2 regions of the Mesorhizobium sp. WSM4308 genome follow, and region 2 is predicted to be linked to the other one. Evidence: riboswitches for the same ligand, from Rfam matches in the RefSeq annotation. Region 2 holds a riboswitch; the other holds the start of a gene.

Region 1 (7,172 bases), on a different contig from region 2:
GATGCAGGAAGGTCTCGCCACGCACATAGCCTTCTTCCGGCGTGTCGCCATAGAGCAGGCCGTCTATGCCGGCGAGGAAGGAATCGCGGTCGCGGGTGCCGACGCCGGGCGCGCCGAACTGGCGGGCATGGCGCTGCGCCAGGTCGATGCGCTGCGGCGTGTTGGGGTGCGTCGCCAGGAAGTCGAGGCTGGCGTCGGTGGCGCCGCTGATCGAACGGAAATCGGTATAGGCCGACATCGACTGCAGGAAGCGGCCGGCGGCATAGGGGTCGTAGCCGGCTTCGCCGATCGACTTGATGCCGATGGCGTCGGCCTCGAGCTCCTGGTTGCGCGAGAACTGCGCCAGCCGGAGCTTGCCGCGGATCAAGGCAGCCTTGGCGGTCGGGCTGTCGCCGAGCACATCGGAAACCACTTTGGTCGCCAGGCCTTCCTCGGCCTCCAGCTGCTGACGCTGCAGGCCGTGATTGGCGGTGACGTGGCCCATCTCATGCGCGATGACGGCGGCGAGTTCGGACGAATCATTGGCCAGCGCCAGCAGACCGCGCGTGATGTAGAGATAGCCGCCCGGCAGCGCGAAGGCGTTGACGTTGGGCGAATTGAGGATGGTGATGCGGTAGGTCTGGGTCGGGTTCGCCGACACAACGGTCAGATTGCCGACGACCTTGGCGACCATGCGCTCGAGCTTGGGATCGGAATATTCGCCGCCATAGGTCGCCAGGATGCGCGGATGCTGCGCCTTGGCCAGTTCGGCGAGCTTGTTGTTGGCACTGACATTGTCGACCGTGATCGGCTTGTCGGACGGCTGGAAGCCGGATTCCTGGACTTCCGGAGGCGTGAACATCTGGCAGCTTGCGAGCGTCACGGCAAAGCCGGCCAGCGCCAGAAAGCGCGCTAGCGGGTTCATTCGTAGCTTGTCGACGCCGATCGCCAGAGCGGCTTCCTTTCAGGTCCCGGCGCATGACCAAGAAAATCGGGAGCGATCTTCGGAACCTGTCATGCGCAAATACAAATTTCTACGGCACCCGATGCGCGTCCCCTGGGGCGCGCGGCGGATGCAGTAGGCAAATCACGGCCTGTGCCGGACCAGTAGGGCGGACCTAGCCACACTACTTCTGCCATGGCAAGCAAGCGCCCCTTCGCCTGATACCGGTTTGACCGTAAATTATGTCCGCTTCCGGGCAATATCTCGTGATACGGCATTGCCGGCACCTGCACCGATATAGCGCCGGAACGCCTCCGGACCAGCCCCGGCAAAGAAATCGTCCGCGCTGCCGGTGGCGGCAACGGCGCCATCGTCCAGAAACACCACATTCTGGCCGATGCGGCGGGCGTCCTGTGGCTGGTGCGTGACGAACAGCACCGTCATGCAGCGCTCCGCATGCACACCGGCAACCAGGTCGAGCATATCGTCACGCAAGGCGGGCCCGAGCGAAGCGAAGGGCTCGTCGAGCAGCAGCACCGGGCGATCGCGCACCAGCACGCGCGCCAGGGCGACCCGCTGGCGCTCGCCGCCGGAGAGTTCGCGCGGCAGCCGCTTGTCCTTGCCGCCAAGGCCTGTGCGTTCCAATGCCTCGGCAATGGCGGTTCGATCGGCTTCGGTCAGCCGCAGCGATGGCGAGCGGCCGAGCCCGACATTCTGCTCGACGGAGAGATGCGCAAAAAGGTTGTTTTCCTGAAACACCATCGACACCGGCCGCGCAGCCGGAGGATCGGCGCCGACATCGACACCGCCGATCAGCACACGGCCTGACCGCGGCGTCTCGAAGCCGGCGACGAGGTTGAGCAGGGTCGACTTGCCCGAACCGCTCGGCCCCATGATGGCGGTGATTTCCGCCGCCGCGAAGGCGACATCGAAGGTGAGCGGCACCTCGCCATAGCTGAACGAGACCTTGTCCAGCCGCACCGGAACACCCTTCCCTCTCATCGCCCCGTCAGACATTGCAGACCTTGTCTCGTCCCAGCCAGTCCGCCGCCAGCACCAGGGCGAGGCAAACGAGGCCAAGCAACAGCGCCAGGCCGGCGGCGTCCTCGGTGCGGTAGCTGCCCATGCGCGCCAGGAGAAGGTAAGGCAAGGTCTGCACGGAATCACTGCCGAACAGTGCGATGACGCCGAGATCGCCGAGCGACAGCGCCATGGCGAAGGCGAAGGCGGTGGCGAGCGGCCGCCGCAATGACGGCCAGTCGACCAGCCGCAGCCTCGCCCACCCGGAAATGCCGAGCTGCGCGCAGAGCCGTTCGTGGCGCTCGCTCGCCGCGTCATAGGCGGGACGGACGGCCCGCAGCGCGAAAGGCATAGCCATGACCGCGTTGACGGTGACGACCATGACCGGGGCGATGGCAAAGACATCGCCGGCATGGCGCAGCAGGAGGAACCAGCCGGCTCCGATGACGATCGGCGGCACGACCAGCACAAAACCGGCGCCGGTATCCGTGGCATGTTCGAGCAGTGTTCGTGGACCGGCGCGGCGGTTCAACGCGAGTGCCCGCCGCGCCATGGTCAGCGCCAGCGACAGCATCACCGAAAGCAGCGCCGACAGGAAAGCCAGCACCGCACTGGTCAGCGTCGCCTGCCGGACTGTGGCCTCGCCGGCGAGCCGGCCGAGATCGGCGCCCAAGCCTGCCGAGACGGTCGCGGCCATCGGTCCGACAACGAACAGCAGCGCCAGCACGATGAGCACGGCGTTGAGTGACGCCTCCGTCGTATTGACGGAGAGATAACGGCGCGCCGCCACCGGCAGGTTGGTGTCGCCGACGACATTGGCGCCAAGCCGCGTCAATGCCAGCACCATGACAAAGGTCAGCGCGATCTGCAGCAAGGTCAGGGCGACCGCCCGCGCCGGGTCGAAATCGAAGCGCAGTGCCTGGTAGATGCCGACCTCCAGCGTCGTCGCGGCCGGGCCGCCGCCGAGCGTCAGCACGATGGTGAAGGAGGTGATGCAGAGCATGAAGACCAGCCCGGCGACACCCGGCAGAGCGGCGCGCAGCGTCGGCCATTCGATCAGCCGGAAGGCCGGCCGCGCCGCCATGCCGAGCTGGCTTGCCAGCCGCCACTGGTCGGCGGGAATGGTCTGCAGCGCCTCGAGGAATAGCCGGGTCGCCAACGGCAGGTTGAAGAAGACGTGGGCCACGAGAATGCCGGACAAGCCATAGATGCCTGGCCAACCCTGGCCGCCGACGGCGCTGAACAGCCCGGCGAAATAGCCGGCACGGCCGTACAGCGCCAGTATGCCAAGCGCCGCGACGATCGCCGGCAGCGCCAGAGGCACGGCGAAGAGCTGCAGGATGAAGGCGCGGCCGAAGAAACGCGGATGCCGCGACAGGGCGCGCGCCACCACCAGCGCCGGGATAACCGAAAGCAGGGTCGAGAGGGTGGCCTGCCAGAGCGTGAAGCGCACAACGCGCAGCAGATAGGGATCGAAGGCCACCCAGGCTCCCGAGAAATCGTGAGCGCCTTCGACAAGCAGCCCGGCAAACGCGCCGCCGATCAGCAGCGTGATCGCGCCGAGCGCAATGATGCCAGCGCTGGCGCGGGGATCAGCGCGTTGCACGATCGACCGCCAGTCTCCGCATAGCGACACTTATAGAAGGTTGCGTTCCTTGGCGCCCCCCTCTGTCCTGCCGGACATCTCCCCCACAAGGGGGGAGATTGGCTGTTTCAGCGCCTCGCTCATACCTATAGCGTCGGCGATTGGCGAAATCACCGATAGCATTCGATCTCCCCCCTTGTGGGGGAGATGTCCGGCAGGACAGGGGGGGGCGCCGTAGAGCACTCATCTTTCGATCATATGGCCAAACTATTTGCTCATCACCGCCAGCCATTCATCCACCCAGGCCTTGCGGTTGGCGGCAACCTCCTCGGGGCTGAACAGCAGGGTCTTGGCCGGCTTGACCAGTTTGTCGAAGGCCGGGTTGAGCGGTTTGTCGGTCTTGCCTGCCGGGAACATCCAGTTGGTCTCGGGAATGGCATCCTGGAATTTCGGCCCGGTCATGAAGGCGATGAATTTTGCAGCCAGCGGGTTCTTGGCTCCGGTCGTGGTGATGCCCGCGACTTCGATCTGCAGATATTCGCCTTCCTCGAAGGAAGCGGCCTGGTAGCGCTGCGTGTTCTCGGCGACCATGTGATAGGCCGGCGAGGTCGTGTAGGACAGCACCATCGGCGCCTCGCCCTTGGTGAACAGGCCATAGGCCTCGCTCCAGCCCGGCGTCACGGTCAGCACCTTCGTCTTGAGCTTGGCCCAGGCTTCCGGCGCCTTGTCGCCATAGACCGACTTCACCCACAACAGCAGGCCGAGACCCGGCGTCGAGGTGCGCGGATCCTGGATGACGATCTTGTCGTCGGCGCTGCCTTCGACCAGTTCCTTCAGGCTCTTCGGCGGCGTTTTCAGTTTTTCGGTGTCATAGACGACGGCGAAGTAGCCGTAGTCGAAGGGAACAAAAGTATCGTCGCTCCAGCCACCCGGCACGTTGATATCGGAGACCGCGCCATGCGGGGCAAACAACCCGCTGGCCTTGGCATCGGCGGTGAGATTGGTGTCGAGGCCGAGCACGATATCGGCCTTGGTCGACGCGCCTTCGAGCTTGACGCGGTTGAGCAGGGCCACACCATCGGCGACCGAGACGAACTCGACGTCGCAGCCGCATTCGGCCTCGAATTCCTTCTTCACCACCGGGCCTGGACCCCAGTCGGCGGTGAAGCTCTCATAGGTGTAGACGGTGAGCTTGTCCTTGGCCAAGGCCGGCCCGGACAGCGCCACGACCATGGTCGAGACAAGAGCGTATAAAAGCGTGCGCATCGGCGCCTCCTTCGTTCGAATTGAAAGGAATTGAGGCGTCGGACTATCCGAAACGTCTAATCCCTCCGCCGGTACAAACCGGATCAGGTTCAGCGGGTTGGCGAGACTGCCTCTCAGCCGGTCCGCGAAGATCGCGTCCGGCACCCCGTTAGAGCGTTTTGACACATAGGCCGGGCCGGGGAACCGCGCAAGTGGCAGTTTGCCGGCCTTCCGTTTCCGCTGCCGGGCTGGTACAGGCCACCGGATATGAGCACATTCACCATTCTGCTTGGCGGCGATCTCATCCGCACGCCCCGGCTCGACCGCCAGGTCGAAGGCTCGCGCGTCATCGCCGCCGACGCCGGCATCGGCCATGCGCGGCTTCTGGGTCTTGTGCCTGAATTGTGGGTGGGCGATTTCGATTCCGTGCCGGCCGACCTGCCTGACGATCTCGCCGCCGTGCCGCGCCGGACCTTTCCGGCGGAGAAGGACAAGACCGACGGCGAACTGGCCATCGCGGCCGCACTCGAGCGCGGCGCGACCAGCCTGGTGCTGGCGGGCGCGTTCGGCGGCAAGCGCGCCGACCACGCTTTCCTGCATCTGGCGCTCGCCCTGCGCCTGGCCGAGGCCGGAACGGAGGTGCTGTTGACCAGCGGCGCCCAGGAAGGCGTACCCTTGGCGTTGGGAACGGCCGGCTTCGACTATGCCGACGGCACGCTGTTTTCGATCCTCGGCTTTTCCGAGCTTGTCGGCCTGACCGTCACGGGCGCCAAATGGCCGCTCGACCAGGTCGAAGTGGCCTTCGGTTCGTCGCTGACCATCTCCAACGAGGTCAAGGGCCGCCTCGACATCGCGCTCGGCCACGGCCGCGCGCTGCTGCTCGCTCATCCCTATCCACTACCTGAAAGCTGACATGGCCCCGCCCCTTCTCAATCTCGACGGGATAAAACTGACCTTTGGCGGCGCACCGCTGCTCGACGGCGCCGCCTTGACCGCTTCGGCTGGTGACAAGATCGCGCTGGTCGGCCGCAACGGGTCCGGCAAATCGACGCTGCTCAAGATCGCCGCCGGCCTGATCGAGCCGCAGGATGGCGAGGTGTTCCGCCAGCCCTCGGCAACCGTCCGCTATCTGCCGCAGATGCCCGACATGGAAGGTTTCGCCACCGTGCGCGCCTATGTCGAGGCGGGGCTTGGGCCAGCCGACGATCCTTACCGCGCCTCCTATCTGATGGAGCATCTTGGTCTCACCGGCGAGGAACGGCCGAGCGATCTCTCAGGCGGCGAGGCCAGGCGCGCAGCCCTGGCCCGTGTCATGGCGCCGGAGCCTGATATTCTGTTGCTTGACGAGCCGACCAACCATCTTGACCTGTCGGTCATCGAATGGCTGGAAGAAGAGCTCGTGCGCACCTCCTCGGCGCTCATCGTCATCTCGCACGACCGCCGTTTTCTCGAGCGCGTGTCGCGCGCCACTGTCTGGCTCGACCGTGGCCAGACCCGCAGGCTGGACAAGGGCTTTGGCCATTTCGAGGAATGGCGCGACCAGGTGCTGGAAGAGGAAGAGCGCGAGCAGCACAAGCTTGGCCGCCAGATCGTGCGCGAGGAGCACTGGCTGCGCTATGGCGTGACCGCACGGCGCAAGCGCAACATGCGCCGCTTGGGCGAGCTGCAGACCATGCGTCAGCGTTTTCGCGGCCATCGCGGCGCCGAAGGTACCGCGACCATGGTGGCGAGCGACGCCGCCGAATCCGGCAAGCTGGTGATCGAAGCGAAGAACATCGAGAAGAGCTTTGGCGACCTCACCGTGGTCAAGGGCTTCTCGACCCGCATCCAGCGCGGCGACCGCATCGGCCTCGTCGGACCGAATGGCGCCGGCAAGACGACGCTTTTGAAGATGCTGACCGGCGAATTGGCGCCGGATGCCGGCTCGGTGCGGCTCGGCACCAATCTGGAAATCGCCACGCTCGACCAGAAGCGCGAGGCGGTCGATCCGCAGGAGACGCTGGCGCAGTACCTCACCGACGGGCGTGGCGAGAATCTGGTCATCAATGGCGAGCAGCGTCATGTCGTCTCCTACATGAAGGATTTTCTGTTCAAGCCGGAGCAGGCCCGCACACCGGTGCGCGAACTGTCCGGCGGCGAGCGGGCGCGGCTGATCCTGGCGCGCGTGCTGGCGCGGCCGGCGAACCTCCTGGTGCTCGACGAGCCGACCAACGATCTCGACATGGAGACACTGGAACTGCTGCAGGAACTGGTCGCCGGCTTCGCCGGCACCGTCATCCTGGTCAGCCACGACCGCGATTTTCTCGACCGCACCGTGACCAGCATCATCGCGCCGGACGGCGGCGGCCGCTGGATCGAATATGCCGGCGGCTATTCCGACATGCTGGCGCAGCGCGGCGG
Region 2 (7,172 bases):
CGAACAGCCCGATGTGGTTGGTGTTGACAGTCCAGTCCAGCGCGACGGTGATTTTTTGCGTGGCGGCGAAGACACGGCTCGCTCCGGCGATCAGCGGAAGACCGCTGGCAAGGGTGAGCAGCAAAGCCTGCCGGCGTGTCAGATCAGTCATGGTCATGTCCTTTGGATGGTTGGGGGTTGAGCAAGATGTCGAGGATCTCGGCCTCGAGTGCGCCGGCCTGTTGCGCGGCGGCGCCGGTCGGATCGCGCGGACGCGGCAAGGGCACCGTGATCTCGCGCAGCACACGGGCCGGGCGCGCCGACAGCACATAGATGCGGTCGGACAGGAACACCGCCTCGCGCACATCATGGGTGATCAGCAGCGCCGTCCAACGATGGTGCCGCCACATCTGCTCGAGCCAGCGCTGCATGGCCGCGCGGGTCAGTGCGTCGAGCGCGCCAAACGGCTCGTCGAGCAAAAGCATGTCGCGCTCCTGCACCACGGTGCGCAAAAGCGCCGCGCGCTGGCGCATGCCGCCGGAAAGCTGTGCCGGAAAATGCCGCTCGAAGCCGGCAAGCCCGAACTCGGCAAGCAGCGGCGCGACCCGCGCCCGCGCCGCCTGGCGTCCGACGCCTTGCACTTCCAGCCCGAGTGTCGTGTTGTCGAGGATGCGCCGCCACGGCATCAGGGCGTCGCGCTGCGGCATGAATGCGAAATGCCGGCCATGGTCGTCGAGCGGCATGTCGTCGAACAACATCTCGCCTTCGCCATGCTCGGCACCCGTCAGAAGCTGGAACAGCGTCGACTTGCCGGCACCCGAAGGCCCAAGGATCGAGACGAATTCGCCGGCACCGACGCTGAGCGAAATGTCGGCGAGCACGTCGAGGCCGCCAAACGCCTTGCGCACATGCCGCAATTCGAGCCGGCTCATCGCCCCGGCCCCTTCCCTGCCGGCTGGCGGTCGATCCGTTCCCAGGGCATGGCGAGGCGCTGCAAGAGCGCCGTCAGCCCAAACAGGATCAGCGTGAGTGCGGCACTGACGCCGACCGCGGCCAGCACCAGATCGGGGCGGAAATTGTTCTTGGCGTTGAGCATGTAGATGCCTAGTCCCTTGGCCGCACCGGCATATTCGGCGAAGATGGCGCCGACCACGGCATAGGTGATGGATATCCGCAGGCCGGCGAAGAAATACGGCAGTGCCGAAGGCAGCCGCGCCAGCACGAAGACACGCCAGCACCCTGCCCCCATGGCGCGCAGCATCTGACCGATCTCCACCTCGGTCGCCTCGTAGCCCTGCACCAGAGCCACCAGCATCGGGAAGAAGGTGACCAGTGCCACCAGCATGATCTTCGGCGTCAAACCGAAGCCGAACCACAACACCACCAGCGGCGCGATGGCCACCAGCGGCAAGGTCTGGCTGACGATGAAGACAGGAAACAGCGCCCGCCGCAGCGGCTGGAAGAAGTCGACCAGCATAGACAGCGCGAAAGCGGCGCCGAGCGAGCAGGCAAAGCCCATCAGCGTGGCGCGGATGGTGGGAATGGCGTTGTCGATCAGCGCCTCGCGATTGAGCATTGCCTGTTCGAAGACGCGCGACGGCGCCGGCAGGATCGTCGGTTTGATGCCGGAATAATTTGCGTAGAGTTCCCAGGCCACGAGCAGCAACCCGACCGACATCACGGCCGGTGCTGCCTTGGCGAAGAGACCCGCGAGCTGCCGCGGGCGGCTTGACGACGATGAGACCAAGAGAGGATAACCTTGACGGCCGCGCGACGAAGGCGCGTTCTGTTCAGACAGCGGTGGGGCTGTTGGCGGAAACCGTGACGTCAAGGGTTACGTGGCCGGCGCCCGGCCCGAAGCGGCAGAAGGCTTCATTCAGCGCCGAAAAGATCGCGCCGGTATCGCCGCGCAGTTTGGTGCAGAAGTTCTTGGAGCGATCGTAGACGCCGGACTGTTTCAGGAAATCGATGCAGCCATAGATCTCATCCATGTGGTCGCCGGTGCCCATCACATAGAGCGAGAATTGCGCCGCCGCCGGCTGGCCGGTGGCAGCAGCATTGCGCACGGCGGTGATGGCGGCTTCCTTGCGCGGCCCGAGCGGCCCGACAGGCCCGCCAAACGCGTCGGAGCGGCAGATCGGATCGTCCGGCTCGCCGGGACAGCCGCGCGAAATGGCGGCCGACAGCACGCAATGCTTGCCGCTCCGCGCCGCCGCCACGAACAGGTCGCGCAGCGCCGGGAACAACACTTCGGGTGGCCCGACCAGCAAGGTCGAGATGTCGTCGGTCTCGATACGGAGCCTGTCCCGGTAGGGGTCGAGCGCGCCGAGCGCGCCCAAGATGACACCGACGAAATCGTCGGCCATGGGATAAAGGGAAATCTGTGCGCCTGAAAACATCGCCCGCCTCGCTCCGCTGGTATTACCCAGATCAGCTTCTAGGGTCTGTGGGCTTGCCGCCCCCGTCTCAGCCCCGACCGTACGGAGCACCCCTGTGGATGAGCGCGTTAAAGCACCATTCCAACGGAAGGGGAAGCCGTTTTTTCAGCGCACCGGGCCAAAAGCGTTGCACCAGCAACACCGCAAACGCCATGGATGGGTCCGGCGGCAGCGGCCGGTCAGTGACTGTAGACCCGAGCACGCCGGCTTCGCCCGATACGGTCGATCCGGCAATTACCAACAGCACGACCATCGCGCCGGGCGACATGAACTCCGATGCGGATCGCAATTGCCCGACCAATCCGCAAGGCGCGCAGTCCGATGCCAACGGCAACGCGACGGCCCCACCGTGAACGACAACAACTGCGGCAAGTAAGTGATTGCCCAAACTGAAAAAGCCGCCGGACATCCGGCGGCTTTTCGATATCATTCCCAACGATGCTTTTTGCCCAATCGTTAGGATGCGGCCTTCTCGCGAACCGGCAGCTTCCAGCCCGGCCTGACGAAGTGGCAGGTGTAGCCGTTTGGATATTTCTCCAGATAGTCCTGATGCTCGGGCTCGGCATCCCAGAAGGCACCGGCCGGCGCGACTTCCGTGACGACCTTGCCTGGCCACAGGCCGGAGGCATCGACATCGGCAATGGTATCTTCGGCGACGAGCTTCTGCTCGTCGCTCGTATAGTAGATCGCCGAACGGTAGCTCAACCCGACATCATTGCCCTGGCGGTTGCGCGTCGTCGGGTCGTGGATCTGGAAAAAGCGCTCCAGCAGCGTGCGATAGCTGATCACTGCCGGATCGAAATTGATCTCGATGGCTTCGGCATGGGTGCCGTGGTTGCGATAGGTGGCGTTGGCCACATCGCCGCCACTATAGCCGACGCGCGTGGAGATGACGCCGGGATAGCGCCGTATCAGATCCTGCATGCCCCAGAAACAGCCACCGGCAAGCACTGCGCGTTCGGTCGAAGTCGCCATGTCACGTCTCCTCAAAAAGCAATTCCAGCTCATGCGAGCGTTTCCCGCCCGGAATTGCGCAGACAAAATTGGATTTCCCAATAGATGGGCATTGTCGTCCGCTTCGTCCAGTCGCGTGGAAACAACGCGGCCATGAACGAACGATATCACGACGCGATCGGGGATCGAACCGTTTCAGTTGGGCAGATGCCGGGTCGGGCTGTCGACGGCAAGCTGCGGATAGAGCGTGCCCGGCGGAATGGCAGCAAAGCTGATTGCCAAAGGCGGCGCCGTGCGCGACCAATTGAAAAGAACGGTCTTGACCGGGAGGTTGCCCAGCCATGTCCGCAACTGCGGCGGCACGCCATGTCCTCGCCAAACCATCAGCATGCCGTGGTCGCGCAAGCGCTGCCTGGTGATCCAGGGCGCCAACCGGGTGTCAAGATCGGTGAAGATCGACGGCTTGTCATAGGCATTGAGGCCAGCCAGCAAGGCCACCTGGGTATCGCCGCCGACAATGTCGAGCCGGCCGGGCGCCGCCGCGTGCCAGACCGCCTCGGCCTCGTCCGCGATCGGCTCCGCCGGCCAGCAGACGGCATCCAAGCGCCCCCGCACATTGCAGCCCGTCCAGCGCAGCGCAGCATAGGCGCCCGACACGGTGACGATGCAGAGGAACGCGCAGATCGCCAGCCTTCGCATCTCGATGGCGCCGAGCCGGTGGCCGAGGAAGGCCAGCACCGTGACACCGACAAGATTGTACATCGGCGCGCCCCAGGACTCGCCGGTGCCAATGAACAACGAGGCCACCATGATCAGGGTCCCCGGGCCGAGCCCCATCCACACGAGATAGACCAGAATGCTGCGCTCGACGGGCACTTCGGGGGCGGGCGAGCGCCGCAGCAGGCCTGATATTGCCAGCACCAGAAGAAGGCCGGAGAGTCCGGCCATCTGGACACCTATGTAATAAAGGCGCGCCCGGTGTTCGGCCACCCATTGGTCGCGGGCGGCGAAATAGGTCAGCGGCAGGAAATCGATGCGGTAGAGCGCGATGGCCAGCGGTGTGGCAACGGCGAGAAAAACGGCAAGGCCGAGCCATGGCCAGGGCGTCGCCAGCCGGCTGCGCGCGCGTGCGTCGCGCAACAGCCAGAGCGCGCCGAAGGCAAGCAGCAGGCCGGTGGAGAACTTGGCATAGAGCCCGACGCCCGACACCAGTCCAAGCGCCAGCCACCAGCCCGGCCCGCCGCCACGGCCGGCGCGCCAGAGCAGCCAGCAGATGGCCGCCCAGAACGGCATCTGCGCGTAGTCATGATTGAATTGCGGGGTCGGCCAGCCGAAGAAATAGAGCGACGGCATCAAAAGCACGGCGGCCAGCGCACGGCTTTGCCCGAGCATGTCGCGGGCCAGCAGGTAGACCAGGACGAAGGTCGACGAGATCGTCAGCTGGGCAACCAGATATTGCGGCCAGCGGAACGATCCGGTCAGAAGATGGCTGGTTTCGAGCAGCCAGCCTGGAAGCTGTGGGTGCTTGTAGGTCAACAGCACCCATTCGCGGCCCCACATGAAACCTTCCACCACATCGCCGGGCGGGGCGGGATCGATCAGTGCCGGCGCCACCGTCCAGCACAGGATCTGCACCAGGCACAAAAGCGCCAGCAAATACCAGGGATGGCGGAGCAGGCCGGGCCATACCGATGACGAGTCGAGGCCGGCGGAAGTCAGCCCCGCCGGCGCCCAACCATCCATGGAGTCGTTTATTCCCACCATGCGGCGCTTAAATCACATCGTCCGGTTTGCCGAACAGTCCCCATAATCAAAGCTTACGAAAAAGTATACTTGCAAGCCATTGCAAAACCAAGATTGGGCAGGAATTTCGGCGCTCCGCTGCCCTCCCCCGGCAGAACACCCGCCCATTTGGTCCTGTCTGAACATCCCTGATATCGATGCGTCACCACCATGCCGTCATCCACCATCGCGCGCTCGACTTCTGGCTGGCACGTGCGGCTGTCCTCGTCATCATCTGTTTGCAGCTCCTGGTGATCAACGATCTTTCGTTCGGCCCGCGCTGGCTGGCGCCGGCGCTGGAGGCCGCCCTGCTCGTGCCCCTGTCCGTCGCCACCGCCTGGACACAGGTCGCCAGCCAGAAAGCGGTCGAGGAGGAGCACTGGTATCTGGTCGGCCGGTTTCGCGTCATCATCCGCAGGACGGCGCTGGTGATGACCGGCGTCGTCAGCGTCATGAATTGTGGTTCGCTGGTGTTCCTGGTGCGCGCCTTGCTGGCGGGCCATGCCGGCTCCAGCGGCCAGACGCTGCTGATCGACGCGCTCAACATCTGGGTCACCAACGTCATCGTCTTTGCCTTGTGGTTCTGGAGCACGGACCGCGGCGGGCCGCCGACATGCGGCCTCGTCAATCGCGCCCATTCCGACTTCCTGTTCCCGCAAATGACCTTGAACGACCGCGAGATCCGCGACTGGCTGCCGGGCTTCGTCGATTATTTCTTCCTCGCCTTCACCAATGCGACGGCATTTTCGCCGACCGACACCTTGCCGCTGTCGCAGCGCGCCAAGCTTTTGATGATGGCCGAGTCGATGATATCGCTACTGACGATCGCACTGGTCGCCGCCCGCGCAGTCAACATCCTCGCCTAGGCCCAGAAACGCGAAAATAGCCCGCCCGGCGAACCGGAGCGGGCTATCGGATGGTTTGCGCCCAAAGCTGGAGCGCGAGGTCGACGATCTCACCCTCAATCCGCGCCGAGATCGCGTTCGAAAACCACCTGGTCGCGCAGCGGAATGCCGTTCACAAGCAAGCCTTCGGGGTAACCGGTCGATGGCCCGAAGGCATCCTGCACGATGCGAGACATTCGAAAGCCCTGTCTTTGGTAAAATCGCAAATTGCCGATATCGGCCGCCGCGGTCGACACGATCAGGCGCCGGCCGTAACGCTCGCGGCAGCGGGTGACCGCCGCCGCGACAAGGGCACGCCCCAGCCCCTCGCTCTGTCTTGCCGGACGGACCGCCAGGCTCTTGAGCTCGAAGACACCGCCCTCGCCTGTCTCGATGAGCTGCACGTGGCCGATGATCCTGTTGCCCTCTCGCGCGACCAGCACCTCGCCCTCATCGATATAGCTGGAAACCTGCGTGGGGGAATCGTCGGCAAGGGCAAACAGCGGCAGCAGTATTTCGCGGTCCCCATCATATCGTTCAATCTGCATCCGTAACCCCGGGCTGGATCAACGCCGCCGCGAGTTCGGCAACCTTTCATCGGGATATAGCAGTGGCCGGGCGGGCGCCACAAACGCAAAAAGCCCGCCTCGGCGCGGGCCGAGGCGGGCATTGGCTCGATCGAGCCGTCAGGCGCGAATTCTCGGACGCACGGCAAGCCTTCGTAGGCAGGAATGAACGTGAAGATACTGGCCGTCGATCGCGCCCCGCCGCGTGCAATCCGTCACCCAAACCAGCCAAACGTAAGGCTAACCACCAAGACCGCGATGAGGATTGAGAGCGGCACCGCCATGAACAGCCCAGCCTCTAATAATCGGGTTTCCTTGTCACTGAACATTAGGCCCTGCCTCAACAAGCTTCGCTCAGATAGAAGCTGCGAAGCCTGTTTCCGTTCCGAATACCGGCGACATGCGATCGACGAGCGATTTGGCTCAACATGGTTGCCTGGAGATCGAAATCAGTTCGGTTTCCCCAATGATGCCGGCCATGTATTTTGCAATGATACGGGAGGCCAGCGCATCATTCGATTGGTGCCCCATTCCGCCCCGAAAAAGGCGTTTCGGAGCGATTTCAGCGG

The links. A riboswitch is a leader RNA that binds a small molecule or an ion and turns the genes downstream of it on or off. The one in region 2 is predicted to bind thiamine pyrophosphate.
Region 1: linked by a shared signal. The riboswitch ahead of thiB (thiamine ABC transporter substrate binding subunit) and the one ahead of CK227_RS17965 (YkoF family thiamine/hydroxymethylpyrimidine-binding protein) in region 2 are both predicted to bind thiamine pyrophosphate.

The regions. Positions count from the first base shown of each region.
Region 1 covers NZ_NSFW01000003.1:332,194-339,365, forward strand. The annotation lists gene CK227_RS07450 (M48 family metalloprotease) at 1-904, opposite strand, end outside; gene thiQ (thiamine ABC transporter ATP-binding protein) at 1,163-1,939, opposite strand; gene thiP (thiamine/thiamine pyrophosphate ABC transporter permease) at 1,932-3,548, opposite strand; gene thiB (thiamine ABC transporter substrate binding subunit) at 3,795-4,793, opposite strand; TPP riboswitch at 4,837-4,951, opposite strand; gene CK227_RS07470 (thiamine diphosphokinase) at 5,040-5,684, shown strand; gene CK227_RS37795 (ABC-F family ATP-binding cassette domain-containing protein) at 5,686-7,172, shown strand, end outside.
Region 2 covers NZ_NSFW01000009.1:65,039-72,210, reverse strand. The annotation lists gene CK227_RS17980 (ABC transporter substrate-binding protein) at 1-151, opposite strand, end outside; gene CK227_RS17975 (ABC transporter ATP-binding protein) at 144-911, opposite strand; gene CK227_RS17970 (ABC transporter permease) at 908-1,726, opposite strand; gene CK227_RS17965 (YkoF family thiamine/hydroxymethylpyrimidine-binding protein) at 1,770-2,378, opposite strand; TPP riboswitch at 2,369-2,482, opposite strand; gene CK227_RS17960 (hypothetical protein) at 2,477-2,770, shown strand; gene msrA (peptide-methionine (S)-S-oxide reductase MsrA) at 2,874-3,392, opposite strand; gene CK227_RS17950 (glycosyltransferase family 39 protein) at 3,567-5,114, opposite strand; gene CK227_RS17945 (hypothetical protein) at 5,312-6,019, shown strand; gene CK227_RS17940 (GNAT family N-acetyltransferase) at 6,115-6,585, opposite strand.